DNA from 3 places in the Citrobacter amalonaticus genome. Region 1 is predicted to be linked to each of the others. Evidence: predicted binding sites of a transcription regulator. Region 1 holds the regulator's gene; each other region holds the start of a gene.
What was found. The regulator LexA, encoded in region 1, represses DNA repair genes until DNA is damaged. The targets are predictions, from matches to a motif close to TNCTGTATGTACATACAGNA.

Region 1 (10,980 bases):
AAAAAGAGGTGATGAATCAGCGCGTTAACCAGGTTGCAGAAGTACTGCAACTGGCGCATCTGCTGGAGCGTAAACCGAAAGCCCTTTCAGGGGGACAGCGCCAGCGTGTGGCGATTGGTCGTACGCTGGTGGCGGAACCGCGCGTGTTCCTGCTCGATGAACCCCTCTCTAACCTCGATGCCGCGCTGCGCGTGCAGATGCGTATCGAAATCTCCCGTCTGCATAAGCGCCTTGGGCGCACGATGATCTACGTCACCCACGATCAGGTCGAAGCGATGACGCTGGCCGACAAAATTGTGGTGCTGGATGCCGGTCGCGTCGCGCAGATTGGCAAACCGCTGGAACTGTATCACTACCCGGCAGACCGCTTCGTCGCGGGCTTTATTGGTTCACCGAAGATGAACTTCCTGCCTGTGAAAGTCACCGCAACCGCCATCGACCAGGTGCAGGTGGAACTGCCGAACCGTCAGCACGTCTGGCTGCCGGTCGACAGCCGTGATGTGCAGGTCGGCGTAAATATGTCGCTAGGTATTCGTCCGGAACATCTGCTGCCCAGTGATATCGCCGATGTCACGCTGGAAGGCGAGGTTCAGGTCGTCGAACAGCTTGGTCACGAAACACAGATTCATATCCAGATCCCCGCCATTCGTCAAAACCTGGTGTACCGCCAGAACGACGTGGTGTTGGTAGAAGAGGGCGCCACATTCGCTATTGGCCTGCCGCCAGAGCGTTGTCATCTGTTCCGTGAAGATGGCACCGCATGTCGTCGGTTGCATAAAGAGCCAGGCGTTTAAGGTGTCCCATTAAAAAAAAGCGCAAAACCCTACGGTGAAGCGTTCAAAGAAAAGCAATGATCTCAGGAGATAGAATGATGATTACTCTGCGCAAACTCCCCCTGGCGGTTGCCGTCGCAGCAGGCATTATGTCTGTTCAGGCAATGGCAGTGGATTTCCATGGTTATGCTCGTTCCGGTATCGGCTGGACGGGTAGTGGCGGCGAACAACAATGTTTCCAGGCAACCGGTGCTCAAAGTAAATACCGTCTTGGTAACGAATGTGAAACTTACGCGGAAATTAAACTGGGCCAGGAAGTCTGGAAAGAGGGCGATAAGAGCTTCTATTTTGACACCAACGTTGCCTACTCCGTGGCACAGCAGAATGACTGGGAAGCTACCGACCCGGCATTCCGTGAAGCTAACGTACAGGGTAAAAACCTGATCGACTGGCTGCCGGGCTCCACCATCTGGGCAGGTAAGCGCTTCTATCAGCGTCATGACGTTCACATGATCGACTTCTACTACTGGGATATCTCAGGTCCAGGCGCCGGTATCGAAAATATCGATCTGGGCTTCGGTAAACTGTCTCTGGCTGCCACCCGTTCTCAGGAGGCTGGCGGCTCTTACATCTTCAGCAGCAATGATATTTATAACCGTTACAAAGACACCGCGAACGATGTTTTCGACGTGCGTTTAGCCGGTCTGGAAACGAACCCGGACGGCGTGCTGGAGCTGGGTGTTGACTACGGTCGTGCGAACAAAACGGACGGTTACAGCTATGCCGACGGCGCCACTAAAGATGGCTGGATGTTCACCGCTGAACATACGCAGAGCATGCTGAAAGGCTACAACAAGTTTGTCGTTCAGTACGCCACCGATGCAATGACGACTCAGGGTAAAGGGATCCCGCAGGGCTCCTTCACGGGTAACAGCTACAACCCTGATACGGGAATTGGCGTCGTTAACAACGAAATCAACAACAACGGTAGTCTGGTGCGCATCCTCGACCACGGTGCAATCTCTCTGGGCGACCGTTGGGACCTGATGTACGTCGGTATGTATCAGGATATCGACCGTGACGATAACAACGGGTCAACCTGGTACACCGTAGGCGTACGTCCGATGTTCAAATGGACACCGATCATGAGTACCCTGATGGAAGTCGGCTACGACAACGTGAAGTCTCAGCGTACCGACGACACCAACAACCAGTACAAAATCACCCTGGCGCAACAGTGGCAGGCTGGCGACAGCATCTGGTCTCGTCCGGCTATCCGTGTCTTCGCGACCTACGCGAAGTGGGATGAGAAATGGGGTTACGACAACGGCATCGCCTACAGCGATACCAGCGCGCATACCTTCAGCCGTGGCGACAACGATGAGTGGTCCTTCGGTGCTCAGATGGAAATCTGGTGGTAATCCAGCACTAACCTGACGTAACGAGGGGCGAAAGCCCCTCCCAAACTGCTGCAATGCCCGATGGCGCAAGCTTATCGGGCCTACGGCACCAGTTTGTAGGCCGGATAAGGCGTCCGCCGCCATCCGGCATAATCTGGTTTAGCGCGCTATTGCCTGGCCACCGCTGAACCCATGCTTTCTGAGGTGATAACAATGAAAATGAAGAAAAGTCTCGTCGCCCTTTGTTTATCCGCAGGGTTAGTTGCCAGTGCGCCGGGTATCAGCCTGGCTGACGTTAACTATGTGCCGCAAAATACCAGTGCGGCACCCGCCATTCCGACCGCAGCGCTCCAGCAGTTAACCTGGACGCCGGTTGACCAGTCCAACACGCAAACGACACCGCTTTCGACCGGCGGTCAGCGTCTTGATGTCGCGGGCATCTCCGGTCCGGTTGCCGCCTACAGCGTGCCGGCGAACATCGGGGAGCTAAACATAACGCTCACCAGCGAAGTGAACAAACAAACCAGCGTCTTTGCGCCCAACGTCCTGATCCTCGATCAGAACATGACGCCTTCTGCGTTCTTCCCCAGCAGCTATTTCACCTACCAAGAGCCGGGCGTGATGAGCGCGGATCGTCTGGAAGGGGTGATGCGCCTGACGCCAGCGCTGGGCCAGCAGAAACTCTATGTTCTGGTCTTTACGACCGAGAAAGATCTCCAGCAGACCACCAAACTGCTGGATCCAGCGAAAGCCTATGCCAAAGGCGTGGGTAACTCTGTTCCAGATATTCCGGATCCGATCGCCCGCCATACCACCGATGGCCTGCTGAAGCTGAAAGTGAAAACCAACAGCAGCTCCAGCGTGCTGGTAGGGCCGCTGTTTGGTTCTTCCGGCCCTGGTCCGGTGACGGTGGGCAATACTGCTGCGCCTGCGCCGACCTATGCTGCACCGGTTGCCGCGCCGGTGGCTGCACCTGCGCCCGCGAAGAAAAGCGAGCCGATGTTGAACGACACCGAAAGCTACTTTAACAAAGCGATTAAAGACGCCGTTGCCAAAGGCGACGTTGATAAAGCGCTGAAACTGCTTGATGAAGCTGAACGTCTGGGATCAACATCTGCCCGTTCCACCTTTATCAGCAGTGTAAAAGGCAAGGGGTAATCTTCTCCCCACATTGCTGATTTGCAACAACTGGTGCGTCATCTGGCGCACCTTTTTTTTAGCATTTCCTGCGACTTGTTACACTTCTGTTGCGCAACAGATCACTTAATTATGTTTCCATCTTCCGTAAGCGCTTTTCTGCGATACAATGCCTTTCAGTTATGAAACGGAGAGTCAGGCATGTCACACCCCGCGTTAACGCAACTGCGTGCGCTGCGCTATTTTGAAGAGATTCCCGCCCTGGATCCAGAACAGCTCGACTGGCTGCTACTGGAAGATTCCATGACAAAACGTTTTGAGCAACAGGGAAAACGGGTCACGGTGACCCTGATCAGGGAGGGATTTGTCGGTCAAAATGAGGTGATGGAAGAGCTGACACGACTGCCAAAAGAATCCCGCTACTGGCTGCGTGAAATCCTGTTATGTGCCGATGATGAACCCTGGCTGGCTGGACGCACCGTGGTGCCTGAATCCACGCTGTCCGGCCCCGAACTGGCCTTACAAAACTTAGGCAAAACCCCGCTGGGGCGTTATCTGTTTACATCATCGACGTTGACCCGAGATTTTATTGAGATTGGTTGTGATGCCGGGCTGTGGGGACGTCGTTCCCGCCTGCGACTGAGCGGTAAGCCGCTGATGCTGACCGAACTGTTTTTACCTGCATCGCCGTTGTACTAAGAGGAAAATAAAATGGAGTGGAGTCTGACGCAAAATAAGCTGCTGGCGTTTCACCGCTTGATGCGTACGGATAAGCCCATCGGCGCCTTATTGCTACTCTGGCCGACGCTGTGGGCACTGTGGGTGGCGACCCCTGGCGTCCCTCAAGGGTGGATTCTGGCGGTGTTTGTCGCCGGGGTCTGGTTGATGCGTGCCGCCGGATGCGTGGTCAATGACTATGCCGATCGAAAATTTGACGGGCACGTAAAACGTACGGCGAACCGCCCATTGCCCAGCGGCGCGGTGACGGAGAAAGAGGCCCGGACGCTGTTTGTCATACTGGTGGTGCTCTCTTTCCTGCTGGTGCTGACGCTCAATACCATGACCATTCTGCTGTCGATTGCGGCACTGGCACTGGCGTGGGTCTATCCGTTTATGAAGCGCTACACTCACCTGCCGCAGGTGGTGCTGGGGGCGGCGTTTGGCTGGTCGATCCCGATGGCCTTTGCGGCGGTGAGTGAGTCGGTACCGTTGAGCTGCTGGCTGATGTTCCTGGCCAATATCCTGTGGGCAGTGGCCTACGACACGCAGTACGCGATGGTTGATCGCGATGACGATCTGAAAATCGGTATTAAATCGACGGCCATTCTGTTTGGCGAACATGACAAGCTGATCATCGGTATCTTGCAGGTGGCGGTGCTGGCGCTGATGGCGCTGATTGGCTGGCTGAACGGCCTGGGGCTGGGCTATTACTGGTCTGTGCTGGTCGCTGGCGCGCTGTTTGTTTATCAACAGAAACTGATTGCCAACCGCGAGCGCGAAGCCTGCTTTAAAGCGTTTATGAACAATAACTACGTCGGGCTGGTGCTGTTCATTGGTCTGGCGATGAGTTACTGGCACTTATAAAGCATCTTGCCCGATGGCGCTGCGCTTACCAAACCGTAAGCTGATGTAGGCCGGATCAGGCGGAACGCCGCCATCCGGCAATCTGACATAAAAAAAGCCGGTCATGTTGACCGGCTTTTCTATGTATTACTCGCCCTGCGTGGCGCTCTCGATGGTGAGGCGTACATCCGACGTGATGAGTTCCGCCAGCATCTGATACACCTTCATCGTTTCGCCCGGCTCCGCATCGCCGGTATCGCTGATGTAACCCTCGTCACGCAGGGTCAGCACCAGTGAGCTGAACACCGCCTTGTCGAAGAATTCCGGCGCGTTAATACCGTGCAGCACGGACAGACGCTGCGCCACGGTGCGGCTCTCTTTCTCCAGCGTCCCGCGGTTGATCGACGGGTTGGCGCTCAGCAGCCAGAAGGTAATGGCATAACGCTGCAGCGTTTCGCGCGCGCCCGCCGCCAGCAGTTGCAGTGTGCGGGAGTGGGCCGGATTGATATGCAGCTCATCATCCTGAACGGTTATCAGCCCCTGACGCTGCATTTCAGCCGTCAGCGCGTCAATCACGTCTGTCAGCTCATCGCGCTCCCAGCGCAGGAACAGCTCGGCTTTCAGCATCGGGTAGAGCACATCAACGTGTTGCAGCAGCGCTTCGCGGGAAATATGACGATGCTGGGTGACGATCGCTGCCATCAGCGACGGCAACACCAGCATATGCGCGATGTTATTGCGATAGTAGGTCATCAGCACCGCCTGCTCGCGCGGCAGAATGATGATATCGCCAATGGTATCCTTCTCGACTTCGAATTTGTTCATCTGCAACGCGTGATCGATAAGATCGCTGGCGCTGACAGACGGCACGGTCGAATCAGAGGAATACGGCACATTGCGCATCAGATCCAGATAACAGTTGAGCTGCTCGGTCAACTGTTCGCGGGTCAGCGAACGCTGGCGAGAGGCTAGCAGCGCGGTGCAGCACAGGTTCATGGCGTTCGCCGCCCCCGCGTTGTTAATACGCACCATCAGCTCAGCCGCAATCCCGTTCACCGTCGGCGTCAGCCAGGCCGGACGCACTGCTTCGATGGGATCGATAGACTCGCGCCACTCCGGCACGTGGTGATTCAGGTACGTCATCAATGGCATTGGCTCGCCAAAGTTTACGTAGCCCTGACCGAGATTACGCAGCTTGCTCAGACCACGCAGCATCTGCGGCAGACTCTCTTTCTCTTTGGTCGCGCCGCGCAGCTCTTTAGCATAGGTACCCACTTCCATCACGTGCTCGTAACCGATGTAAATCGGTACCAGGGTGATCGGGCGGGTGCCGCCGCGCAGCATCGCCTGAATAGTCATCGACAGCGTGCCGGTTTTCGGGTCCAGTAAACGGCCGGTACGGGAACGACCGCCTTCGACAAAGTATTCAACCGAGTAGCCGCGGCTGAACAGCTCGCCCAGATACTCACGGAAAACGGTGGAATAGAGCTTATTGCCCTTAAAGGTACGACGAATAAAGAACGCGCCCAGGCGGCGGAAGATCGGGCCTGCCGGCCAGAAGTTCAGGTTGATACCCGCAGCGATGTGCGGCGGCACCAGCCCTTGGTGATAGAGCACGTAGGAGAGCAACAGATAGTCCATGTGGCTGCGGTGGCAGGGAACATAAACAATTTCGTGCCCGTCGTGCGCAAGTTGGCGAACGCGTTCTGCGTTGTGAACGTTAATCCCCTGATACAGCCGGTTCCAGGTGAAGCCCAGAATACGGTCGGTCAGGCGAATCATCTCGTAAGAGAAGTTGGCGGCGATCTCTTCCATCAGCGCAATGGCGTTTTGCTGCGCCTTTTCATGGGAGATTTTCTTGCTGCGCGCTTCGTCTTCTACCGCGCGGGCAATCGCTTTGGAGGCCAGCAGCTTGTTGAAGAGATCCTGACGCGCAGGTAAACGCGGCCCCACAGCGGCCAGGCGCTGACGGGCGAAGTGCATACGCGCCACGCGAGCCAGTTTCTGCGCAATGGTTTTATCCGTGCCGTGCTCATCGGCCATTCGGCGCAGAGAGACGGAAGGCGAGAAGCGAACAAAGCTGTCGCGGCCCAGCCAGGAGACGGCAAAGAATTTCTGAATGCCGTTAAGCATGCGCAGCGGCGGGTTAACCTCGCCCTTTTCACGACCCGGAGAGCGTCCAAACATCACCGACACCGGCACCATTTGCACATCCAGATCCGGATTGCTGCGATGCAGGTCGAGGTAGTTATGGAACAGCTTGATGGACTCCTCTTTCGGCGTGTAATAGGTGAAGACACGCGGTCCGCCGTGAATGAACACATAGCGCGGCAACTGTGTGCCATCGATCTCCAGCGGTTCTAACGGGTCGGGGAGATCGTGCGCCAGACATTGTGCGCGCAGCGTCAGCAAGTCCGCTTTGGAGTTGTACGGTAAAACGTACATAATTGGACGAGAGGTATCGAGTCCCAATTCCGGGGCAGGATCCGCCGGAATAGACTTGCTTTTTACCAGTACGCTTAATGGTAAATTCAGGATTTTGTAGTAAATTCGTGGCCAGCCGGACATAAACGATGTAAAGCCTCTGGTTAATAATGCAATTGCGTTGCAAGGATATCAGAAAGTCATGTGAATTTCTGGTCTATCCCGTCATACTTCGCGCCGCGTTGCCCTGACTCGAATTACATGAGTTAACAAGACAATGTCATTGACGCCAATAATGCAAAAAGGTTCTTTTAATGGCTAATAATACCACTGGATTCACCCGAATTATCAAAGCTGCAGGCTATTCCTGGAAAGGTTTTCGCGCCGCGTGGATTAACGAGGCCGCGTTCCGTCAGGAAAGCGTGGCGGCGTTGCTGGCCGTGGCTATCGCCTGCTGGCTGGACGTGGATGCCATTACGCGCGTTCTGCTGATCGGCTCCGTTATGCTGGTCATGATTGTTGAAATCCTGAACAGCGCCATCGAGGCGGTAGTGGACCGTATCGGCTCTGATTATCACGAACTTTCCGGACGCGCAAAAGATATGGGGTCGGCGGCGGTGCTGCTTTCTATCATTGTGGCGTTGATCACCTGGGGACTCCTGTTGTGGCCACATTTTCGCTAACGTTTTTCGACCCTGATTCCATAACAGGCTAAATCTGCTGTCGAATGTGCAGTTTGTGGTTCCAAAATCACCTTTAGCTGTATATACTCACAGCATAACTGTATATACACCCAGGGGGCGGAATGAAAGCGTTAACGGCCAGGCAACAAGAGGTGTTTGATCTCATTCGGGATCACATCAGCCAGACAGGTATGCCACCGACGCGTGCGGAGATCGCACAGCGTTTGGGGTTCCGTTCCCCAAACGCGGCTGAAGAACACCTGAAAGCGCTGGCACGTAAAGGGGCGATTGAAATCGTCTCCGGCGCTTCTCGCGGCATTCGACTGCTGCAAGAAGAAGAGGAAGGGTTACCGCTCATCGGTCGCGTTGCGGCGGGCGAACCGCTGCTGGCGCAGCAGCACATCGAAGGCCATTATCAGGTGGATCCGTCTTTGTTTAAGCCGAACGCCGATTTCCTGTTGCGCGTCAGCGGAATGTCGATGAAAGACATCGGCATTATGGATGGCGATCTGCTGGCGGTACATAAAACCCAGGACGTGCGTAACGGCCAGGTGGTTGTAGCGCGTATCGACGATGAAGTGACGGTCAAGCGCCTGAAAAAACAGGGCAATAAAGTTGAGTTACTGCCCGAAAACAGCGAATTTAAACCTATCCTGGTTGACCTTCGCGAACAGAATTTCACCATCGAAGGATTGGCCGTTGGCGTCATCCGTAACGGTGAATGGCTGTAGTATTCCTGTAGGCCGGATAAGGTGTTTACGCCGCTATCCGGCGCTCTCACCACTCTCGTTATGACCTCTTCTCAGGCTCGTCCCCATGCCGTTTTTTGCTTCTGCTGACAAAGCGCTCTGGCGTCTCGCCTTACCGATGATTTTCTCCAATATCACCGTTCCGCTGCTGGGACTGGTGGATACGGCGGTCATTGGTCACCTGGACAGTCCCGTGTATCTCGGCGGCGTGGCGGTGGGCGCAACTGCAACCAGCTTTCTGTTCATGCTACTGCTCTTCTTACGTATGAGTACCACCGGGCTGACGGCGCAGGCGTTCGGCGCGAAGAATCCTCAGGCGCTGGCGCGGGCTCTGGTGCAACCGCTGATCCTGGCGTTAGGCGCAGGGGCATTGATTGCGATTTTTCGCACGCCGATTATCGACCTGGCGCTACACATTGTCGGCGGCAGCGAAGCGGTGCTGGAACAGGCAAGGCGATTCCTGGCCATTCGCTGGCTGAGCGCGCCGGCGTCGCTGGCGAATCTGGTTCTGCTCGGCTGGTTACTGGGCGTGCAATACGCGCGTGCGCCGGTGATCCTGCTGATTGTCGGCAATATCCTGAACATTGTGCTCGACCTCTGGCTGGTCATGGGGCTGCATATGAACGTGCAGGGGGCCGCGCTGGCGACGGTGATTGCGGAATATGCGACGTTGCTGATCGGTTTGTTGATGGTGCGTAAGGTCTTGCACCTGCGTGGTGTCTCTCTCGCCATGCTCAGGCTGGCCTGGCGTGGAAACTTTCGTCGCCTTCTGGCGCTCAATCGCGACATCATGCTGCGTTCGCTGCTGCTGCAACTCTGTTTTGGCGCCATCACCGTGCTGGGGGCCAGACTGGGTAGCGATATCATCGCCGTGAACGCCGTGTTGATGACGTTGCTGACGTTTACGGCCTATGCGCTGGATGGTTTTGCCTACGCCGTGGAGGCGCATTCCGGTCAGGCCTATGGCGCCCGCGACGGCAGTCAGTTGCTGGAGGTCTGGCGCGCGGCGTGCCGTCAGTCAGGTATTGTCGCACTGCTGTTCTCACTGGTTTATCTGCTCGCGGGCGAACAGATTGTCGCGCTGCTGACATCACTCCCGCAAATCCAGCAACTGGCCGATCGCTATCTGCTCTGGCAAGTGATTTTGCCGTTGGTCGGCGTCTGGTGCTATCTGTTGGATGGTATGTTTATCGGCGCAACGCGGGCGGCTGAAATGCGTAACAGTATGGCGGTCGCGGCTGCCGGGTTTGCGCTGGCGCTGTTGGCGCTCCCCGTGTTGGGTAACCACGGTTTGTGGTTGGCGCTGGCGGTTTTCCTGGCGCTGCGCGGACTGTCATTAGCCTGGATCTGGCGGCGGCACTGGCGGAACGGAACCTGGTTTGCGGCTTCGTGATGGTTAAAGATTCTGAATAGTGAATTTAACCCAGAATCTATGACTACACTTAATCTCACGTCCAGCAGAAAACGAACGCAGTTGGGCGGTTTACTCTCACTATTCACAGCCTGATAAAGAGGACCTTATGATGAATAAAGACGAAGCCGGCGGTAACTGGAAACAATTTAAAGGTAAAGTGAAAGAGCAGTGGGGCAAACTGACCGATGACGATATGACAGTCATTGAAGGTAAGCGTGATCAACTGGTCGGTAAGATTCAGGAACGTTATGGTTACGCGAAAGACCAGGCGGAGAAAGAGGTCGATAGCTGGGAAAAACGCAACGACTATCGCTGGTAAGCCACCCTCATACCCGTGAGTACAAGGATGTACACCCCTCTGTTTGCTTCGGGCGGCATAGCGTGCCGCCCACTTCCTTAACGGGGTTTCTTTTTAACCTGAATCGAATGATCGTGCTGGCACTCGCCAGGGTGACGGCAGGCTTCTACTTCCACGCAGGCTGAACATAATCCGTGTGCTTCAATCACATTGTGGCGCAGGGCAAATCCCATCTTCGCCGCCAGCGTATGCATAATGTCTTCCACGCCCTCCGCGCACTCTTCTTTCACCGCGCCACAGCGGTCGCAGATAAACATCGCGGAAGTATGCGTTGGCTGATCGAACAGGTAGCACAACACGTAGCTGTTGGTGGATTCAACCTTATGCACAAACCCTTGTTCAAGCAGAAAATCGAGTGCGCGATAGACCGTTGGCGGCTTGGCCTGCGGTTCGGATTCACGCAGCAGGTCGAGCAGATCGTACGCGCTAATTGCGCCTTCCTGTAGGCTCATCAGACGCAACACTTCGAGGCGCTGTGG
Region 2 (10,980 bases), 570 kb from region 1:
GCACGGTGGTCAGGCGCGGACGAACGTAGCGCGAAACCAGCACGTCATCAAAGCCTATCAGCGAGATTTCCGCCGGGACGTCAACGCCGTTATCATTCAGCACGCCCATCGCGCCAGCGGCCATGGAGTCGTTATAACAGGCCACCGCGGTGAAGTTTCTGCCGCGGCCTAACAGTTCGGTCATCGCCTGCTCACCGCCGCTTTCGTCCGGTTCGCCAAACGTCACAAGGCGATCGTTGATCGGGAGATGGCTCTCTTCCAGGGCATCGTAATAGCCTTTGAGACGATCTTCCGCATCCGAAATAGAGTGATTCGAGCAGAGATAGCCAATGCGCGTGTGGCCCTGTTGGATCAGATGACGGGTCGCCAGCCAGGCGCCGTAGCGGTCATCCAGCGCCACACAGCGCTGTTCGAAACCGGGCAGGATCCGGTTGATCAGCACCATGCCGGGAATTTGCTTCATTAATGATGCCAGGTCGGCATCCGGGATCATCTTGGCGTGAACGACGAGCGCCGCGCAGCGGTGACGAATAAGCTGCTCGATTGCCTGACGCTCTTTTTGTTCATTATGGTAGCCGTTGCCAATCAGTAAAAAATTGCCGGTGTTATAGGAGACCTGCTCAACGGCTTTCACCATCGCGCCGAAAAAAGGGTCAGAAACATCGCCAACCACCAGACCTATCGTTTCGGTGGACTGCTGCGCGAGCGCGCGCGCGTTAGCATTGGGATGGTAGCTGAGCGACTCCATCGCACTGGTCACCGCCAGGCGTGACGCCTCGCTGGCTTTGGGGGAATCATTAATGACGCGGGAAACGGTGGCGACTGATACACCAGCCAGTCGGGCTACATCCTTTATGGTCGCCATGACAGTACCTATTGTGGGTAAACGCTTACATTCTGTCAGTGTTACGGAAAACGGCTGCTGGTTCAAGCAGATTGCCTGTTGCGACGCGGCAAATGTGAGCAAACTCCGTGGAATTAAGCCAAAAATCGAACGATGCAAACCATTAGTTACACTTTGCGAAGGGCTGTTGCGATTGTTCGCTGGCGACGCTTCTCGGCGGCTTGATAAAGTTGAGATCCCAGAGGTATTGATAGGTGAAGTCAACTTTCGGGTTGAGCACACGAATTACACCAGCCTGCGCCAGTTGCGCAGGTTTTTTTTTGCTATTACGCCAATCTGTAACAGTAAGCGATAATTTACACAACTGGTTGCATTTCCCTTCATTCCTTTGCGTTTTCTCGCTGGCGAAGCGGTCATGTACCGACCACAATCAAGATCCCAGAGGTATTGATTGGTGAGATTATTCGGTACGCTCTTCGTACCCTGTCTCTTGCACCAACCTGCGCGGATGCGCAGGTTTTTTTTCGCCCCGAGTTTACTGTCGCTCCTGTTGCCTTGTTCGTGTAATCTGCCACCATTATTTTACCGAATCGTGCGCAAAGGGAGTTGAAATGTTATTTGGCTTTTTCCGTAACCTGTGCCGCGTGCTCTATCGGGTACGCGTGACGGGGGATATGCAGGCGTTGCAGGGAGAGCGCGTCTTAATCACCCCCAACCATGTCTCGTTTATCGACGGCATTCTGCTGGCGTTATTTTTACCGGTACGTCCGGTATTTGCGGTTTACACCTCGATTAGTCAGCAGTGGTACATGCGCTGGTTAACCTCGCTGATCGATTTTGTGCCGCTCGACCCAACGAAGCCGATGGCGATTAAACATCTGGTTCGGCTGATCGAGCAGGGTCGCCCGGTGGTGATTTTCCCTGAGGGACGCATTTCGGTGAGCGGCTCGCTGATGAAAATCTATGACGGCGCCGGATTCGTCGCCGCGAAATCCGGCGCGACGCTGGTGCCGGTACGGATTGAAGGTGCAGAACTCACCCATTTCAGCCGTCTGAAAGGGCTGGTGAAACGCCGCTTCTTTCCGCAGATCCATTTGCATGTTTTACCACCGACCCATCTGCCTATGCCCGATGCGCCGCGCGCGCGCGATCGCCGTAAAATCGCCGGTGAAATGCTGCATCAGAAAATGATGGAAGCACGGATGGCGGTGCGTCCGCGCGAAACGTTGTATGAATCGCTGCTGGCGGCGAAGTACCGTTATGGTGCGGGCAAGCACTGTATTGAAGACATCAACTTCAAGCCGGACAGCTACCGACAGTTGCTCACTAAGACGCTGTTTGTCGGGCGTATTCTGGAAAAATACAGCGCGGAAGGTGAAAAAATTGGCCTGATGCTGCCCAATGCCGCGATCAGCGCGGCGGTGATTTTCGGCGCAGTGTCTCGCCGTCGTATCCCGGCAATGATGAACTACACGGCGGGCGTCAAAGGGCTGACCAGCGCCATCACCGCTGCGGAAATCAAAACCATTTTTACCTCCCGCCAGTTCCTGGATAAAGGCAAACTCTGGCACCTGCCTGAGCAATTGACGCAGGTTCGCTGGGTCTATCTGGAAGATCTCAAAGCCGACGTGACCACGGCGGACAAGCTGTGGATCTTTGCGCACCTGCTGATGCCGCATCGGGCGCAGGTCAAGCAGCAGCCGGAAGAGGCGGCGGTGATCCTCTTTACCTCGGGTTCCGAAGGTCATCCCAAAGGGGTGGTGCATAGCCACAAGAGCCTGCTGGCTAACGTCGAGCAGATTAAAACCATTGCTGACTTCACCGCCAATGACCGTTTTATGTCGGCACTGCCGCTGTTTCACTCGTTCGGTCTGACGGTAGGGCTGTTTACGCCGCTGCTCACCGGTGCTGACGTGTTCCTCTATCCCAGTCCGTTGCATTATCGCATTGTGCCGGAACTGGTTTATGACCGGAACTGCACGGTGCTGTTCGGTACCTCCACGTTCCTCGGTAACTATGCGCGTTTTGCCAATCCGTATGATTTCTATCGTCTGCGCTATGTGGTGGCGGGCGCGGAGAAACTCCAGGAGAGTACAAAACAGCTCTGGCAGGACAAGTTTGGTCTGCGCATTCTCGAAGGTTATGGCGTGACGGAATGTGCGCCAGTGGTTTCGATTAACGTCCCGATGGCGGCGAAGCCTGGTACCGTTGGGCGGATCCTGCCCGGTATGGACGCGCGTCTGCTGGCGATCCCCGGTATTGAAGAGGGCGGTCGTTTGCAGTTGAAAGGGCCAAACATCATGAACGGTTATCTGCGCGTGGAAAAACCGGGCGTGCTGGAGGTGCCGATGGCGGAAAACGCCGCCGGAGAACTGGAGCGCGGCTGGTATGACACCGGCGATATCGTGCGCGTTGATGAGCAAGGATTCGTGCAAATTCAGGGCCGCGCCAAACGCTTTGCGAAAATTGCCGGTGAAATGGTCTCACTGGAGATGGTTGAGCAACTGGCGCTCGGCGTGTCACCGGAAAAAATGCACGCGACGGCGATCAAGAGCGATGCCAGCAAAGGCGAAGCGCTGGTGCTCTTTACCACCGATAGCGAGCTGACGCGTGATGTGTTACAGCAGTATGCCCGTGCGCACGGCGTGCCAGAACTGGCGGTGCCGCGCGATATCCGTTACCTGAAGCAACTCCCGTTACTCGGCAGCGGTAAGCCGGATTTCGTGACGCTGAAAAGCTGGGTTGATGATCCGGAAAAACAAAATGCCTGAGTCAGTACATACCAATACCTCTGTCTGGTCGAAAGGGATGATGTCGGTTATCGCGGCGCAGTTTCTCTCTGCGTTTGGCGATAACGCCCTGTTGTTTGCCACGCTGGCGCTGCTGAAGGAACAGTTCTATCCGGACTGGAGCCAGCCGATTCTGCAAATGGTGTTTGTGGGCGCGTACATCCTGTTTGCGCCGTTTGTGGGGCAGATCGCTGACAGCTTTGCCAAAGGCCGGGTGATGATGTTCGCCAACGGACTGAAACTGCTGGGGGCGGCAACGATCTGTTTTGGCTTCAATCCATTTATCGGCTATACGCTGGTGGGGATTGGCGCGGCGGCTTACTCTCCGGCCAAATACGGCATTCTGGGGGAACTGACTACTGGCGATAAGCTGGTGAAAGCGAACGGCCTGATGGAGGCATCCACTATTGCGGCGATCCTGCTCGGCTCGGTGGCGGGCGGCGTGCTGGCCGACTGGCATGTTATTGCCGCGCTGGTTGCCTGTGCGCTGGCCTACGCCGGTGCAGTGGTGGCGAACCTGTCTATTCCCAAACTGGCTGCCGCTCGTCCCGGGCAGTCCTGGCATCTGGTGAAGATGACCCGCAGTTTCTTCTGCGCCTGCGTTTCACTGTGGCGCAACGGCGAAACGCGTTTCTCGCTGGTGGGCACCAGTCTGTTCTGGGGCGCGGGAGTCACGCTGCGTTTTCTGCTGGTACTGTGGGTGCCGGTGGCGTTAGGCATTACCGATAACGCTACGCCAACCTACCTGAACGCGATGGTCGCGATCGGTATTGTGGCCGGGGCCGGAGCTGCAGCCAGACTGGTAACGCTGGATACCGTGGTGCGCTGCATGCCAGCGGGGATCCTGATTGGCGTCGTGGTGCTGATTTTTTCTCTGCAACATGCGCTGTTGCCTGCCTATGCGCTGCTGATGCTGATCGGTGTGCTGGGCGGTTTCTTTGTGGTGCCGCTGAATGCGCTGTTGCAGGAGCGCGGTAAAAAGAGCGTCGGCGCGGGTAATGCGATCGCGGTACAGAATCTCGGTGAGAACAGCGCGATGCTGTTGATGCTGGGGCTCTACTCGCTGGCGGTGTGGGTAGGGATTCCGGTTGTCGCCGTGGGTATCGGTTTTGGCGGTCTGTTTGCGCTGGCGATAGCGGCGCTATGGATCTGGCAGCGCCGCCAGGCATAATCAACGCGCCGGAATTCCTCCGGCGCGCTTCTGTTACGGTGCGGGATAGGTGTAAACCTGATGCACCGCTTCAATCTCTGCCAACACCTCTTCGCTTAACGTCAGATGCAAGCTCTCGACGTTGGTTTTCAGCTGTTCCATGGTGGTGGCGCCAAGCAGTGTGCTGGCAACAAACGGTTGATAACGAACGAACGCCAGCGCCATCTGCGCCGGATCGAGGTTATGCCGTCTGGCGATATCGACATACGCCGCCACGGCTTTTTGCGTCTGCTCACCGCTGTAGCGGGTAAAGCGGCTAAACAGCGTATTGCGCGCACCGGCAGGTTTCGCGCCGTTCAGGTATTTTCCGGTCAGCGTGCCAAATCCCAGACAGGAATAGGCCAGCAGTTCAACGCCTTCGTACTGGCTTACTTCCGCCAGCCCCACTTCAAAGCTGCGGTTGACCAGGCTGTAAGGGTTCTGGATGGTGACAATGCGCGGCAGGTCATGCTTATCCGCCAGATGCAGATAGCGCATCACGCCAAAGGCCGTTTCATTCGAGACACCGATGTAGCGGATTTTGCCCGCCCGCTGGAACTCAGCCAGCGCATCCAGCGTATCCAGTAGCGACACCACCGGTGCGGCGTCGCTCCAGCTGTAGCCGAGCTTGCCAAAACAGTTGGTCGGGCGCTGCGGCCAGTGAACCTGGTAGAGGTCCAGATAATCGGTTTGCAGACGTTTCAGACTGTCGTGCAGCGCTTCACGAATGTTTTTACGATCCAGTGCCTGATTCGGGCGAATGCTGTTGTCATTATTGCGCGACGGGCCGCTAACTTTAGAGGCGACAATCAGCTTTTCTCGATTGCCATATTTGGCCAGCCAGTTTCCGACGTAAGTTTCGGTGAAACCCTGGGTTTCCGGGCGTGGCGGGACCGGGTACATTTCGGCCACGTCGATCAGGTTAATGCCGTTGGCAACGGCATAGTTGAGCTGTGCATGTGCGTCGGCTTCGCTATTTTGTTCACCAAACGTCATTGTGCCCAGCCCCAGTGTACTGACTTCAAGCGAGCTGTGGGGTATACGGTGATATTGCATAGCCGTTTCCTTTTTATAATCACGACATAAGGATTATAAAAATGGCTGAGGGAAGGGAAAAAGGGAAGAAAAATTGTTAAGGCCAGCAGCGCGGCTGACCTCAACCTTCAACGTTCAATGATTTGAGAAACGTCGTCGCGGTTAATTTGCATGGCGTTGCCCTGCTGGTCGTGGTAGCTCACCAGACCGGTATCGTCATCAATCTCGGGTTTGCCGTCGGTCAGGATCATCCGACCATCTTTGGTCGCCATGACATAATCGCTGCTACAGCCGGAAACAGCAAAAGCCAGTCCTACTGCGGAAATTATCACTGCCCATTTTTTCATCCATTTATCCTCACGTGGCCTGCGTCTGATAACAGTCTAGTAATAACCTGAAGTTGTGGGCAGGAAAAGCAGGAAAATCTTAATCTGAGAGGAGAAAAGGTGAGATATTCGCTCCCCGCAGGGAGCGAAAAGGGCAATTACAGTGGGTTCTTTTTGTTTCGTAACAAGTTCAGGCTCTCGACCGCAATCGAGAAGAACATGGCGAAATAGATGTAACCCTTCGGCACGTGAACGTCGAAGCTTTCCAGTATCAGGGTGAAGCCCACCAGAATCAGAAACGACAGCGCCAGCATCTTCACGGAGGGGTGTCTGTCGACAAACTCGCCGATAGGACGCGCCGCAAACATCATTACGCCAACGGCAATCACCACCGCCGCCATCATGATGAACAGATGATCGGACAAGCCCACCGCCGTGATCACCGAGTCCAGACTGAAGATGATGTCGAGCAGCATGATCTGCACGATGGCCCCCAGAAAGGAGGTGACGCGCATGTTCATCCCTTCTTCTTCACCTTCAATGGATTCGTGGATCTCCTTACTCGCTTTCCAGATCAGGAACAATCCGCCGAGCAGAAGGATCAGGTCACGGGCGGAAATGGCTTCACCAAACACCTCGAACAGCGGATTGGTCAGCCGGGTCACCCAGGCGATGGAGGCCAGCAGCGCCAGCCGCATAATCATCGCCGCCGCCAGACCGAGACGACGGGCATGCGCACGTTGCGCAGTCGGGAGTTTTGCCACCACCAGAGAGAGGAAAATAATATTATCGATCCCAAGCACGATCTCCAGCAGCGTCAGCGTACCGAGCGCAAGCCAGGCGTTAGGATCGGTTATCCATGCAAATAACATTGAACAAAGTCCTGCCAAAAAAAGAAACGCTAATTATATGCTTCCCGGACACCAGGCGAAAGTCTAACGCTGTTGTAACAAAAAGTGGCGTTCCAGCAGGGCACGTGTGAAGTTCTTTTTCAGGTAGAACCCACGCGGCAACGTCAGTATTGGCTCGCCCTGGGCGCCGATCGCCTCGGTGAGCGCTTTGGCGTTTGCCGCCTTCGGTCGCAGTTGTAAAAATTCGCCATGGCGGGCGGTGATACGTTCAACCTGACCGAGCACAATCATGTCCATTAATTCTTCCCAGTCGAGCCGTAACTGACGATCTTCTTCTTCATCAGGGCTCCACAGTACCGGCGATCCCACCCGCCGCTGTGCGAGAGGAATGCTGCGCTCGCCTTCCACCGGGATCCACAGCACCCGCTTCAGTTTGTGCCGTACGTGACTGGTTTCCCACGTCACGCCGCTGTTTCCGGTCAGCGGTGCAACGCAGACAAAGGTGGTTTCAAGCGGCCGCCCGAGGCTATCCACAGGAATGGTTTTCAACTCGACGCCTAATGCGGCGAAATCCTGTTCAGGCTTACTTCCGGCGCTGGCCCCCAGCCAGAGTTCCAGCAACACGCCGATCCAGCCTTTGTCCCGCTTGAGATCGTTCGGTGCAACAATACCTGCCATCGCCGCCAGTTCGCCCAGCGAATAGCCCGAAAGCTGCTGCGCTTGCTGGAGCAGAAGGGCTTCAGATTCCGGTGGAAAGCGTAAAGGATGGAGTCCGGACATGGCGTCACACCTTAGGTGAAAAAATGAACAAGGATTTTATACCGTGAGAAAGAAGTTTATCGTTTTCCACATGTGATATTCAATGCCATGATTTATATTGGTTTTTAGTTTCTGATGTCACGTGTTGCGCAACGTAAGAATGGGTTTTCCATTTCTGGTCACTGAATTTAAACAGGATCTTACACCATGTTATCCACAGAAAGATGGGATAACTGTGAAAAACCTCGACTACTGTTTCGATTTACAGCCTTGACGTGCGACGAAAATCGAATTTTCACACAATTTGTGTTTAACTTATTGGCACAATCTGTGGATAAAGTCGGCGCTGTTCGATCTTTCATCAGCCTGAAGATCCTCAGTGTGATGGCTATCACTTTTTTGCCTGGTTATCACTGAAAGTAGCCAGTAAGCTCATGAATAAAAGAAAATATTTTTTTCACTCTATCGCCTGGTTATTCGGACTGTTCCGGGTTTTCCCGGAGTAATTCCGTACTTCTTCACAACTCTATCCACAGAAAAGGTGAATAAAATCGCCCAAATGGGTGAGTGTCTGTTTATAACTTTGTCTTTAACTGTGAGTTATTCAATTGTTATTAGATGCACACCGCCGTAACTCAGTGGTTTACCGTCTGTCAGGAGTGTGAAACAATCATTCTCATATAAGGTTTATGTTGAGGTAGTCCGGTGATTGATGACGATGGCTACCGCCCAAATGTAGGTATCGTAATTTGTAATCGTCAGGGGCAAGTGATGTGGGCCCGGCGGTTTGGTCAGCACTCCTGGCAGTTCCCACAGGGTGGGATAAATCCAGGAGAATCAGCAGAACAGGCGATGTACCGGGAACTGTTTGAAGAAGTAGGGTTAAGCCGTAAAGATGTGCGAATCCTTGCCTCTACTCGCAACTGGTTGCGTTACAAGTTACCGAAACGTTTGGTGCGTTGGGATACAAAGCCGGTGTGTATCGGCCAGAAACAAAAGTGGTTTCTTTTGCAGTTGATGAGCGGGGACGCGGAAATCAATATGCAAACCAGCAGCACTCCTGAGTTTGACGGCTGGCGTTGGGTAAGTTACTGGTACCCGGTCCGGCAAGTGGTTTCATTTAAACGCGATGTCTACCGCAGGGTGATGAAAGAGTTCGCAAGTGTTGTGATGGCGCTTCAGGAAGCGACGCCGAAGCCGCAAAATACACCTGCTTATCGACGTAAAAGAGGTTAAGCCACGCAAATTATGCTCACCCGCCTGCGCGAAATAGTCGAAAAGGTGGCCAGTGCTCCGCGTCTTAATGAAGCGCTGAATATTCTGGTTACTGACATCTGTCTTGCGATGGATACAGAGGTCTGCTCGGTTTATCTGGCCGATCATGACCGGCGTTGTTATTACCTCATGGCGACGCGGGGGCTTAAAAAACCGCGCGGTCGTACTGTCGCACTCGCGTTTGATGAAGGTATCGTCGGCCTGGTTGGCAGGCTGGCGGAACCTATCAACCTCGCTGATGCGCAAAAACATCCCAGTTTTAAATACATCCCCTCGGTAAAAGAAGAACGCTTTCGCGCCTTCCTTGGGGTGCCAATCATTCAGCGTCGTCAACTGCTGGGTGTCCTCGTTGTACAGCAGCGCGAACTGCGCCAGTACGATGAAAGCGAAGAATCTTTCCTGGTGACGCTCGCCACGCAGATGGCGGCGATCCTGTCACAATCTCAGCTTACCGCCCTGTTCGGCCAGTATCGCCAGACGCGTATTCGCGCGCTACCGGCGGCGCCGGGTGTGGCGATCGCCGAAGGCTGGCAGGATGCGACGCTACCGCTGATGGAGCAGGTATATCAGGCCTCGACGCTGGATCCCGCTCTGGAGCGTGAGCGCCTCACCGGCGCGCTGGAAGAGGCGGCAAATGAGTTTCGCCGTTACAGCAAGCGGTTTGCCGCTGGCGCACAGAAAGAGACCGCCGCGATATTCGATCTCTATTCGCACTTGCTTTCCGATGCCCGTCTGCGACGTGAGCTGTTTACCGAGGTCGATAACGGCTCGGTGGCGGAGTGGGCGGTCAAAACGATCATCGAAAAGTTTGCCGAACAGTTTGCCGCGCTGAGCGACAACTATCTCAAAGAGCGTGCGGGCGACCTGCGTGCGCTGGGCCAACGCCTGCTGTTCCATCTCGATGATTCCATACAAGGGCCAAATGCGTGGCCAGAACGCTTCGTGCTGGTGGCTGACGAACTCTCCGCCACGACGCTAGCGGAACTGCCGCAGGACCGGCTGGCGGGCGTTGTTGTGCGCGACGGGGCGGCCAACTCCCATGCCGCGATCATGGTCCGTGCCCTGGGCATTCCCACCGTGATGGGCGCCGATATTCAGCCGTCGGTGCTGCACCGGCGTACGCTGGTGGTGGATGGCTACCGCGGTGAGCTGCTGGTCGATCCTGAACCGGTATTGATCCAGGAATATCAGCGGCTTATCAGCGAAGAGAATGAGCTTAGCCGGCTGGCGGAAGATGACGTCAATTTACCCGCACAGCTGAAAAGCGGTGAGCGGGTCAAAGTTATGCTGAACGCGGGGCTCAGCCCGGAGCATGAAGAAAAGCTGGGCAGTCGTATTGACGGCATTGGCCTGTATCGCACCGAAATCCCCTTTATGCTGCAAAGCGGTTTCCCTTCTGAAGAGGAGCAGGTGGCGCAGTATCAGGGCATGTTGCAGATGTTTAACGACAAGCCGGTGACGTTGCGAACGCTGGACGTTGGCGCGGACAAACAGTTGCCGTACATGCCAATCAGCGAGGAGAATCCCTGCCTGGGCTGGCGGGGGATCCGCATTACGCTCGATCAGCCGGAGATCTTCCTTGTCCAGGTGCGGGCGATGCTGCGCGCCAATGCGGCGACGGGCAACCTGAGTATTCTGCTGCCGATGGTAACCAGTATTGATGAGGTGGATGAAGCGCGCCGCCTGATTGAACGTGCGGGCCGCGAAGTGGAAGAGATGATTGGGTATGCGATCCCGAAACCGCGTATCGGCATCATGCTGGAAGTGCCGTCGATGGTCTTTATGCTGCCGAATCTGGCGAGTCGTATCGACTTTATCTCCGTCGGGACTAACGATCTGACCCAGTACGTGCTGGCGGTGGATCGCAACAATACGCGCGTTGCCAGCATCTACGACAGTCTGCATCCGGGGA
Region 3 (10,980 bases), 1.5 Mb from region 1:
CGTAATCATTCAAATTGCGTGACCACACAGGGAATCGCAGGTCATAACAGACCAGCGGGAGAATGCGCCACCCGCGCCATTCCACGATCACGCGGCGGTTGCCTGGCTGGTAATGATGATGTTCGTCAGCCATTCGAAACAGGTGGCGCTTGTCATAAAAGTGAACCGCGCCTTGCGGCTCGACCAGAAAAAAACGATTCACCGCCCCCTGCTCACCGGAGACGGCGGCACTTCCGGCCACCAGCGCATTGGTCTGCTGCGCTTTCTCGCGCAGCCAGGTGATAAGCGTTACTTCCGCAAGCGACTGTCCGGCGGCTTCCATCGCAAAGCCGGTGGTGAACATCTCCGGTAACACGATCAGGTCGCGTCCGGTCACGGCTTCCAGTTGACGGTCAAAGTGACGCAAATTCGCCGGGCCATCCATCCAGACCAGCGGTTGTTGCAGCAGCGTAATTTTCAAACCAGGCACGGTAGAGTCTCCTTGTTGAACGGCATTCTGACACTGTAGCACGTGATTTCAGGAAGCGTGGGCGATAAAAAGCCCCGCCGAAGCGAGGCTAAAAGGTCATGCGTAAGCGTTATGCGGCTTCGACTTTACGCACTTTCTCTGGCAGCTTTACCGGCTTCGTCGCCAGCTCCTCTGGGGCAAAGTCATCCACATTGATGCTACGCAGACGGCTTTCTTCCGCCTTAACCAGAATGGCCGCTTCGTCTTTGTCGATTAAGCCTTTCGCCAGGGCGTTTTGCGCCAGTTCATCCAGACGGGTAAACGGCAGGTTTTTGCCAATCTCTTTGCAAATACGCTGGTGGATCGGGTCGGCGGCCATCACATCCAGCAGCGCCTCTTCCAGTAATCCCACCGGGTTATGTTCGCTCGGCGTCAGGTATTGACCACGACCAATACGGTCACGGGTGGCGCTCGGAACCTGCAAAATCTTCGCGACTTTGTGATCCAGCTTGTCCGAGGGGGCCAGATAGTGACGACCGGTCGGGAAGATCACCACTTTCAGCAGACCGGCAACCAAACGGTTCGGGAAGTTTTGCAGCAGATCGTCGATTGCCTGTTCCGCTTTATACAGCGCATCCTGAGCGCCCCAGTGAACCAGCGGCAGGTCGGCTTCATGGCGGCCTTCGTCGTCATAACGCTTCAGTACCGCAGAGGCCAGATACAGCTGGCTCAGTACATCGCCCAGACGGGCCGAGATGCGCTCGCGGCGTTTCAGACTGCCGCCCAGTACCGCCATCGAAACGTCAGACAGCAGCGCGAGGCTCGCGCTCAGACGGTTAAGGTGCTGATAATAGCGCTTCGTTGCATCGCGGGTGGGCGTTTGGCTGGTTAAGCCGCGCGTCAGACCCAGCCAGAAGCTGCGCATCTTATTGCTGCCGACGTGGCCGATATGTTTGAACAGCAGTTTGTCGAACGCATTCACATCGTTATTCTGCGCCGCCGCCATCTCTTCCAGCACATACGGATGGCAACGAATCGCCCCCTGACCGAAGATCATCATGCTACGAGTCAGGATATTGGCGCCTTCCACAGTGATAGCAATCGGCGCGCCCTGATAGGCCCGCGCGAGGAAGTTACCTTCGCCCAGCATAATGCCCTTGCCGCCGGTAATATCCATCGCGTCAATAATCGACTGCTGACCGCGATGAGTACAGTGATACTTGACGATTGCCGACAGCACTGCCGGTTTCTCACCCAGCATAATGCCGTAGGTGATGAGGGACGCTGCTGCATCCATCACGTAGGCGTTACCGGCAATGCGTGCCAGCGGTTCTTCGATCCCTTCCATCTTACCGATGGAGATTTTGAACTGACGACGAATGTGGGCGTAGGCACCGGTCGCCATCGCGACGGATTTCACCCCGCCAGTCGAGTTTGACGGCAACGTAATGCCGCGCCCGACGGACAGACATTCCACCAACATACGCCAGCCCTGACCGGCCATTTTCGGGCCGCCGATGATGTAATCGATCGGCACAAAGACGTCTTTACCGAGCGTCGGACCGTTCTGGAACGGAACGTTAAGCGGGAAGTGCCGACGACCAATTTCCACACCTGGCGTGGAGGTTGGGATTAACGCACAGGTGATCCCCAGTTCTTCATCGCCGCCCAGCAGTTTATCCGGGTCGGAGAGTTTAAACGCCAGCCCCAGGACGGTGGCGATAGGCGCGAGAGTGATGTAACGCTTGTTCCAGGTCAGACGCATCCCCAGCACCTGCTGGCCTTGCCACTCACCCATACAGACAATACCGGTATCCGGAATGGCGCCCGCATCGGAACCCGCTTCCGGGCTGGTCAGCGCAAAGCAAGGGATCTCCTGACCGCGCGCCAGGCGAGGCAGGTAATGGTCTTTCTGCTCTTGTGTACCGTAATGTTGCAACAGCTCGCCTGGGCCTAAGGAGTTCGGCACGCCCACGGTAATCGCCAGGATCCCGGAGACGCCGGAGAGTTTTTGCAGCACGCGAGACTGGGCGTAAGCAGAGAATTCCAGCCCGCCGTACTCTTTCTTAATGATCATCGCGAAGAAGCGATGCTCTTTCAGAAACGCCCACAGTTCCGGCGGCAGATCGGCCAGCTCGTGGGTGATCTGGAAGTCGTTCGCCATGCGGCACGCTTCTTCCACCGGGCCGTCGATGAACGCCTGCTCTTCGGCGGTCAGACGCGGCTGCGGATAGTTGTGCAGTTTTTTCCAGTCCGGATTGCCCTGAAACAGATCGCCTTCCCACCAGGTGGTACCGGCATCAATCGCTTCTTTCTCTGTACGCGACATCGGCGGCATTACCTTACGGAAGCCGCGGAACACCGGTGCGGAGATCATCGACTTACGCATTGGCGTAAAGTTGAATGGCACGAGGATAATGGCCAGAGGTACCAGCAGCCAGACGGACCACAGTCCGACAGCGCCAAGCGCCGCCGTCCAGACGAGCAAAATCAGGCTGCTGAGAAATAAGCTCACGCGGTGATAAAACAGCGCGCCGAGCAGAACGACCGTAGCGAGAATACTCAAAATCATCATAACGAAAAGCTCCCTTGCTTGTAGGAGGTCTGACCACTTGTGATGTTATGGTTGTAGTGGATGTGAAATCTTTTAGCAATGCGTTTACAAAATAATTACAACAAAGCTCACATTGTTGCCGTTTTCTGCGGCACGAAAAATCAAAAGCCGTCGCCATTGGTGTGGCTTATGCTTCTCGCTGCCAGTGCTATCCGGTACACTGCATCCTGTCATTTACATTCATGCTGAAGGATATCCTCATGTACCAGGATCTTATTCGTAACGAACTGAACGAAGCGGCGGAAACGCTGGCTAATTTTTTAAAAGATGACGCCAATATTCACGCCATTCAGCGCGCGGCGGTCCTGCTGGCAGACAGTTTTAAAGCGGGTGGTAAGGTACTCTCCTGCGGTAACGGCGGCTCTCATTGTGACGCCATGCACTTTGCAGAAGAGCTGACAGGGCGTTATCGCGAAAACCGTCCGGGCTATCCGGCCATTGCGATTTCCGACGTCAGCCACATCTCTTGCGTCAGCAATGATTTCGGTTACGACTACGTCTTTTCTCGTTATGTGGAAGCGGTAGGGCGCGAAGGCGATGTGCTGTTAGGCATTTCGACTTCTGGCAATTCTGCTAACGTGATCAAAGCCATCGCCGCGGCACGCGAAAAGGGGATGAAAGTGATCACCCTGACCGGTAAAGATGGCGGCAAAATGGCCGGTACTGCCGATATCGAAATCCGCGTTCCGCATTTCGGTTATGCTGACCGTATTCAGGAAATTCATATTAAAGTGATTCATATCCTGATTCAGCTGATCGAAAAAGAGATGGTTAAGTAAGTCTTCGCCGGGGGCTAACGCCCCCGCTGTTGTGGAGGTGATGTATGTGCGAACTGCTCGGGATGAGCGCCAATGTGCCGACCGATATCTGCTTTAGTTTTACCGGGCTGGTTCAGCGAGGAGGGGGAACCGGGCCGCACAAAGACGGCTGGGGCATCACCTTCTATGAAGGCAAAGGCTGCCGGACGTTTAAAGATCCGCAACCCAGCTTTAATTCCCCCATCGCCAGACTGGTACAGGACTACCCGATCAAATCCTGTTCGGTGATTGCCCATATTCGCCAGGCGAACCGGGGTGAAGTGGCGCTGGAGAACACCCATCCCTTCACGCGTGAACTGTGGGGCCGCAACTGGACCTACGCGCACAACGGGCAGCTTTCCGGCTATAAAACGCTGGAAACCGGCAATTTTCGCCCGGTTGGTGAAACCGACAGCGAAAAGGCGTTCTGCTGGTTGCTGCACAAACTCACTCAGCGCTACCCGCGTACGCCGGGCAATATGACGGCGGTGTTCAGGTATATCGCGACGCTGGCGGGCGTACTGCGTGAGAAGGGGGTCTTTAACATGCTGTTGTCAGATGGCCGCTACGTGATGGCATTCTGCTCAACGAATCTGTTCTGGATTACTCGTCGCGCGCCGTTTGGTGTAGCGACGCTGCTGGATCAGGATGTGGAAATTGACTTCAGTTCAGAGACCACACCTAATGATGTGGTCACCGTCATTGCCACGCAACCGCTGACAGGCAACGAAACCTGGCAAAAGATTATGCCAGGCGAGTGGGCGTTATTTTGTCTCGGGGAGCGTGTAGTTTGACGCCAGCTGCGGCTGAACCACTTCGTGACTCAACGGTTTGCTGACGACATAGCGGCCATCGACAACCGACACGGTCGGTGGCTTGCGGGTCTGCTCAAAGTAATCGTATCCCGGTTTTAACTGCGACCAGAACTCTTTGTAATAGGAATACTTGTGGCGTTGCATGTTGGCATCAGTCATGCGGAAGGGATAAATACTGACCTGCACACTCGACTGACCAAAGACCAACGCGCCGGTAACAAACTGGAAAATCTCATCAATACCGCTGTCGGTCATGGCGTAACAGCCAACCGAGACGCAGGCACCGTGAATCATCAGGTATTTGCCTTCATAACCATGAGCGCGGTCATAGGCGTTGGGGAAGCCAATATTAATGGCTTTATAAAAGCGGCTGTCAGGTTTGAGCTGGCTGCGCTGGACGTTATAAAAACCTTCCGGACTTTTAAAATCGCCCTGGCGTTGTTTTGGACCTAATCCGCCGGAGTAATTACAAATTTTATAGCTGTCGAGAAGTTGATACTGCTCGCCCATCTTGACGTAGAGATCAAGCGCGCGCTCTTCCTTGAAGATCTGAATATAGACCGGCGATCCCATCAATTGCTGCTTATACTCTTTGCTGATAGGTGTTGTGGAGCTATTGCTACTCAGCAAGCCGGCGAATGACACGCACGGGATCAAAAGCATCGCAATAAATAATGCGATTTTACGCATACTGCTTGTTCCTTGATAAAACGATTGCACACGCCAGAACGGCAAATAATAAGATCCCCAAATCGGACTAATCTGGATTTGGAACGCTCACATTAACACCACGACAGTTTTTCGCAAGCCCCTCGTGGTGCGTTTACAACTTATACTAAAACGATCTCGGATAGTTCTTTTGTTGCAACCCGTCGAGTTTTACTTTAACGCGTTCTCATTGGCTTCCTATTGCAGAAGGATACTGTATACTTAAACAGTGCTTTGGAGGTGAGTGATGCGTAAAATCATACATGTTGATATGGATTGTTTTTTCGCAGCGGTTGAGATGCGTGACAACCCGGCGCTGCGCGACATTCCTATTGCGATTGGCGGCAGTCGTGAGCGCAGAGGCGTCATCAGTACCGCAAACTATCCTGCCCGTAAATTTGGCGTACGCAGCGCGATGCCGACCGGAATGGCGCTGAAGCTGTGCCCACACCTCACGCTATTACCCGGACGCTACGAAGCCTATAAGGACGCGTCTCGCCAGATTCAGGACATCTTTTCACGCTACACCTCATTAATTGAGCCGCTGTCTCTTGATGAAGCGTATCTGGATGTCACGGAAAGCACGCTTTGTCATGGTTCGGCAACGCTCATCGCCCAGGAGATCCGCCAGACTATCTTCAACGAGCTGCAACTCACCGCCTCCGCGGGCGTGGCGCCGGTAAAGTTTCTGGCCAAGATCGCCTCCGATCTGAATAAGCCCAACGGACAATATGTCATCACGCCAGATGATGTGCCGGCGTTCCTCAAAACGTTGCCGCTGGGGAAAATACCTGGCGTCGGTAAAGTGTCTGCGGCAAAACTGGAAAGCATGGGGCTACGCACCTGCGGTGATGTTCAGCAGTGCGATCTGGCGACATTACTTAAGCGCTTCGGTAAGTTTGGTCGGGTATTGTGGGAGCGCTGCCAGGGAATCGACGAACGGGACGTCAATAATGAACGCTTACGCAAGTCGGTCGGCGTGGAACGCACTATGGCGGAAGATATTCATCAGTGGTCTGATTGTGAAGCGATTATTGAGCGATTATATCCGGAACTTGAGCGGCGACTGGCGAAAGTGAAACCCGATCTGCTCATCGCCCGTCAGGGCGTGAAGCTAAAGTTTAATGATTTTCAGCAAACCACCCAGGAACACGTCTGGCCGCGACTGAATAAAGAAGACCTGATTTCTACCGCGCGTAAAACCTGGGACGAGCGCCGGGGAGGGCGGGGCGTACGTCTGGTGGGGCTGCACGTTACACTGCTTGATCCGCAACTGGAACGGCAGTTATTACTGGGGTTATAACCGCGATGAACATCAGAGAATATAAAGAGAGTGATTTTTTGGCCCTGTGTGAAATATTCCTGCGAGCCGTTCAGGAAACGGCGCGTCGCGATTATTCCGCATCGCAAGTTGCGGCCTGGGCGCAAATTGACGAAGCGACCTGGCGACAAAAGCTTGCCGTCTCTGAAGTACAGGTTGCTGTCGTTGATGAACAACCCGTTGGGTTTATAAGCGTGGCGGGGAACTATATTGATCTGTTATTTGTTGCGCCGGAATTCAATGGTCAGGGGATTGCACATCACTTGTTGAAACCGTGGATTGCGCGGGGTGATGTGTTAACTGTTGATGCCAGTATTACTGCAAAACCCTTTTTTGAACGTCAGGGGTTTCTGGTCGTTGCCTGGCAAAATGTGGAATGTCGGGGGGAATGGTTTGTTAATTATCGGATGCAATATCAGCACGCGTCATAAATGCATTTTGCAAGAACGGGTATGAAAACTGCCGGATGGCGTTTCACTTATCCGGCCTACAAATTTGCTGACAGTTCGTAGGCCGGATAAGGCGCAATGCGCCGCCATTCGGCATTTTTAAAGCATAACGATCGTGACTTACTTCGTCGGAATCGCTTTGAGCAGTTCGGTCAGAAGCGTCCAGTAATGACTGACGCTTTCGATATGCACCTGCTCATCCGGTGAGTGTGGACCGGTAATGGTTGGCCCGATAGAGACCATATCCATATCCGGGTACGGTTTCTTAAACAGACCGCACTCCAGACCCGCGTGGATAATCTGGATGTTTGGCGTTTTGTTGAACAGACGCTGATAAGTTTCGCGCACCAGATGCATCACCGGCGAGTTTGCATCCGGCTGCCAGCCAGGGTAGCTCCCTTTGGCTTCGGTTTTCGCGCCCGCCAGTTTGCCCAGCGAATCCAGCATGCTAACGACATAGTCTTTACCGGTGTCGATCAGCGAACGGATCAGGCAATGGATTTCGACGTTGTCGTCGGTCATGGTGACGACGCCCACGTTCAGTGAGGTTTCAACCACGCCTTTTGCGACGTCGGAATTGCGGATCACACCGTTCGGCGTGGCGTTCAGCAGACGGATAAAGCCATCGCGAGACTGCGTGGTCAGCGCGGCTTTATCGTTCGCGGCGCTCTCCAGCAGAACCACCAGGTTTTTCTCTTTTTCAGCCAGTTCGTTTTTCAGGATGTCCTGATAAGCGTTGACCTGCGCTTTCAGCGCCTCGACGTTGTCCGCCGCAACGGCAACGGTCGCAAAGGCTTCACGCGGAATCGCGTTACGCAGTGTACCGCCGTTGAAATCGACCAGACGCAGATCCAACTCTTCAGCATGACCGGCCAGGAAACGAACCAGCAGTTTGTTCGCATTGCCAAGACCAACGTGGATTTCGCCACCGGAGTGACCGCCTTTCAGCCCTTTGAGAGTCAGCTTAAAGGTCTGGAAACCCGCCGGAACGGCTTCGCGGGTCAGCGGCAGGTTAGAGGTGAAGTCGATCCCGCCCGCGCAACCCATGTAGATCTCACCTTCTTCTTCCGAGTCGGTATTGATCAAAATATCCGCCTGCAGCCAGTTAGCCTGCAGACCAAATGCCCCGTCCATACCCGCTTCTTCGGTCATGGTCAGCAGCACTTCCAGCGGGCCGTGAACGACGCTGTCGTCAGCCAGAACCGCCAATGCGGACGCCATCCCGATGCCGTTATCGGCGCCCAGCGTGGTACCACGCGCTTTCACCCATTCGCCATCAATATAAGGCTGGATTGGATCTTTGGTGAAATCGTGCACAGTGTCGTTGTTTTTCTGCGGCACCATATCCAGGTGCGCCTGCAGAACCACCGGTTTACGGTTTTCCATACCCGCAGTAGCCGGTTTGCGAATCAGGATATTCCCTACCTGGTCGCGCTCTACGTGGAAACCTTTCTCGTTTGCCCAGCCGATGATGTGCTCAGCGAGCTGCTCTTCATGATAGGACGGGTGAGGAATAGAACAGATTTTTGCAAAAATATCCCACAGCGGTTGCGGGGAGAGTTGAGATAATTCAGACACGATAATTCTCCTTGTATACCCGTCATACTTCAGGTTGCATGGGGGTTGGTTTTCCTGCAACGCGAATGATTTAAGGTATCGATGCTCTGCAAACAGGCTTGCAGGTCACAGGGTTAGCAGGTTAATTATTACCACAAGTCTGGCTTGCGAGATGCGCTTGAGAATACCACTTTCTGCGTCCGCTGCGAGTATAAAGCACGTAAAAAGAGGGCCCGATTCCGCGAAACACTGGTTTTTGGTGGCTCAGATCTCTATAATCTCGCGCAACCCATTTCCCCCTTGAACACATTTTAAGCCGTAGATAAACAGGCTGGGACACTTCACATGAGCGAAAAATACGTCGTCACCTGGGACATGCTGCAGATCCATGCACGCAAACTGGCAAACCGCCTGATGCCTTCAGAACAGTGGAAAGGCATTATTGCCGTTAGTCGTGGTGGTCTGGTGCCGGGCGCATTGCTGGCACGTGAACTGGGCATTCGTCATGTCGATACCGTATGCATTTCCAGCTACGATCACGACAACCAGCGTGAACTGAAAATTCTGAAACGCGCTGAAGGCGACGGTGAAGGCTTTATCGTCATTGACGATCTGGTGGATACCGGTGGTACCGCCGTGGCTATCCGTGACATGTATCCCAAAGCGCATTTTGTCACTATCTTCGCCAAACCAGCGGGTCGTCCGTTAGTTGACGATTATGTGATTGATATCCCGCAGGATACCTGGATTGAGCAGCCGTGGGACATGGGCGTGACCTTCGTTCCGCCGATTTCTGGCCGCTAATCTCTGACTTTTTCAACGCCTGGCATTGCCGGGCGTTGTTCTATTTAGCCGGTGTCGGGTTACAATAAGCCTCAGTGAGTACTTCAGGAGGCTGTACGCATGTCACAGGCTAATCTTAGCGAAATCCTGTTCAAACCCCGTTTTAAACATCCCGAAACGTCGACCCTTGTCCGCCGTTTTAATGCCGGGACGCAGCCGCCTGTGCAATCGGCGCTGGATGGCAAGAACGTTCCCCACTGGTATCGCATGATTAACCGCCTGATGTGGATCTGGCGCGGGGTGGATCCGCGAGAAATTCTTGATGTTCAGGCGCGCATCGTGATGAGTGACGCCGAGCGCACCGATGCCGAGCTTTACGATACGGTGATTGGTTACCGTGGCGGCAACTGGATTTATGAATGGGCGAAGCAGGCGATGGACTGGCAGCAGAAAGCCTGCCAGGAAACGGATCCTGAGCGCAGTGGCCGCTACTGGCTGCACGCCTCGACGCTGTACAACATCGCCGCCTATCCCCACCTGAAAGGGGACGATCTGGCGGAGCAGGCGCAGGCGTTAGCCAACCGCGCTTATGAGGAAGCCGCGCAGCGACTGCCCGGTACGCTGCGCGAGATGGAGTTCTCGGTACCCGGCGGCTCTCCCGTTACCGGGTTCTTGCATATGCCAAAAGGCGATGGCCCGTTCCCGACGGTGCTCATGTGCGGCGGTCTGGATTCGATGCAAACCGATTACTACACCCTGTATGAGCGCTATTTCGCGCCGCGCGGCATCGCTATGCTGACGCTGGACATGCCTTCCGTCGGTTTCTCGTCAAAGTGGAAGCTCTCTCAGGACTCCAGTTTGCTGCATCAGCATGTGCTGAAAGCGTTGGCAAATGTGCCGTGGGTGGATCATACCCGGGTGGCGGCGTTCGGATTCCGTTTTGGCGCCAACGTGGCGGTGCGTCTGGCCTATCTTGAATCGCCGCGTCTGAAAGCGGTGGCCTGTCTCGGTCCGGTTGTGCATGCGTTGTTGAGCGACCCGCTGCGTCAGGGAGCGGTACCGGAAATGTATCTTGACGTTCTGGCGAGCCGACTGGGGATGCACGATGCGTCCGATGAAGCGCTGCGCGTGGAGCTCAATCGCTACTCGCTGAAGGTACAGGGACTGCTTGGCAGACGTTGCCCGACGCCAATGCTGTCGGGCTTCTGGAAGAACGATCCGTTCAGTCCGGAAGAGGAGTCGCGTTTAATCACCTCTTCATCTTCTGACGGTAAGCTGTTGGAGATTCCATTCAATCCGGTGTATCGCAATTTTGACAACGCGCTACAGGAAATCGCCCGCTGGATTGAAAAGAGATTGTGTTAATAATTTGCTAAATTCTACTGTTTTGGTAAAACAGTTGCTTCACAACAGGAGATCGCAATGACGTTACCGAGTGGACACCCGAAGAGCAGATTGATCAAGAAATTCACCGCGCTTGGCCCCTAT

Region 2: the regulator LexA is predicted to act here: its motif matches at 8,044-8,063, upstream of mutH (DNA mismatch repair endonuclease MutH).
Region 3: the regulator LexA is predicted to act here: its motif matches at 5,595-5,614, upstream of dinB (DNA polymerase IV).

Annotation. Positions count from the first base shown of each region.
Region 1 is NZ_CP014015.2:1,460,173-1,471,152, reverse strand. It holds gene malK (maltose/maltodextrin ABC transporter ATP-binding protein MalK) at 1-794, shown strand, start outside; gene AL479_RS07065 (maltoporin) at 869-2,194, shown strand; gene malM (maltose operon protein MalM) at 2,387-3,331, shown strand; gene ubiC (chorismate lyase) at 3,512-4,009, shown strand; gene ubiA (4-hydroxybenzoate octaprenyltransferase) at 4,022-4,894, shown strand; gene plsB (glycerol-3-phosphate 1-O-acyltransferase PlsB) at 5,021-7,441, opposite strand; gene AL479_RS07040 (diacylglycerol kinase) at 7,612-7,980, shown strand; gene lexA (transcriptional repressor LexA) at 8,103-8,711, shown strand; gene dinF (MATE family efflux transporter DinF) at 8,797-10,122, shown strand; gene AL479_RS07025 (CsbD family protein) at 10,253-10,462, shown strand; gene zur (zinc uptake transcriptional repressor Zur) at 10,540-10,980, opposite strand, start outside.
Region 2 is NZ_CP014015.2:892,020-902,999, reverse strand. It holds gene galR (HTH-type transcriptional regulator GalR) at 1-865, opposite strand, end outside; gene AL479_RS23995 (hypothetical protein) at 1,008-1,274, opposite strand; gene aas (bifunctional acyl-ACP--phospholipid O-acyltransferase/long-chain-fatty-acid--ACP ligase) at 1,456-3,615, shown strand; gene lplT (lysophospholipid transporter LplT) at 3,608-4,804, shown strand; gene AL479_RS04320 (NADP(H)-dependent aldo-keto reductase) at 4,838-5,878, opposite strand; gene ygdR (lipoprotein YgdR) at 5,986-6,204, opposite strand; gene AL479_RS04310 (TerC family protein) at 6,342-7,055, opposite strand; gene mutH (DNA mismatch repair endonuclease MutH) at 7,119-7,814, opposite strand; gene rppH (RNA pyrophosphohydrolase) at 8,499-9,029, shown strand; gene ptsP (phosphoenolpyruvate--protein phosphotransferase) at 9,042-10,980, shown strand, end outside.
Region 3 is NZ_CP014015.2:2,935,221-2,946,200, forward strand. It holds gene AL479_RS14165 (amidohydrolase) at 1-469, opposite strand, end outside; gene fadE (acyl-CoA dehydrogenase FadE) at 579-3,023, opposite strand; gene lpcA (D-sedoheptulose 7-phosphate isomerase) at 3,263-3,841, shown strand; gene AL479_RS14180 (class II glutamine amidotransferase) at 3,886-4,653, shown strand; gene dpaA (peptidoglycan meso-diaminopimelic acid protein amidase) at 4,624-5,364, opposite strand; gene dinB (DNA polymerase IV) at 5,630-6,685, shown strand; gene AL479_RS14195 (GNAT family N-acetyltransferase) at 6,682-7,134, shown strand; gene pepD (cytosol nonspecific dipeptidase) at 7,273-8,730, opposite strand; gene gpt (xanthine phosphoribosyltransferase) at 9,055-9,513, shown strand; gene frsA (esterase FrsA) at 9,613-10,857, shown strand; gene crl (sigma factor-binding protein Crl) at 10,915-10,980, shown strand, end outside.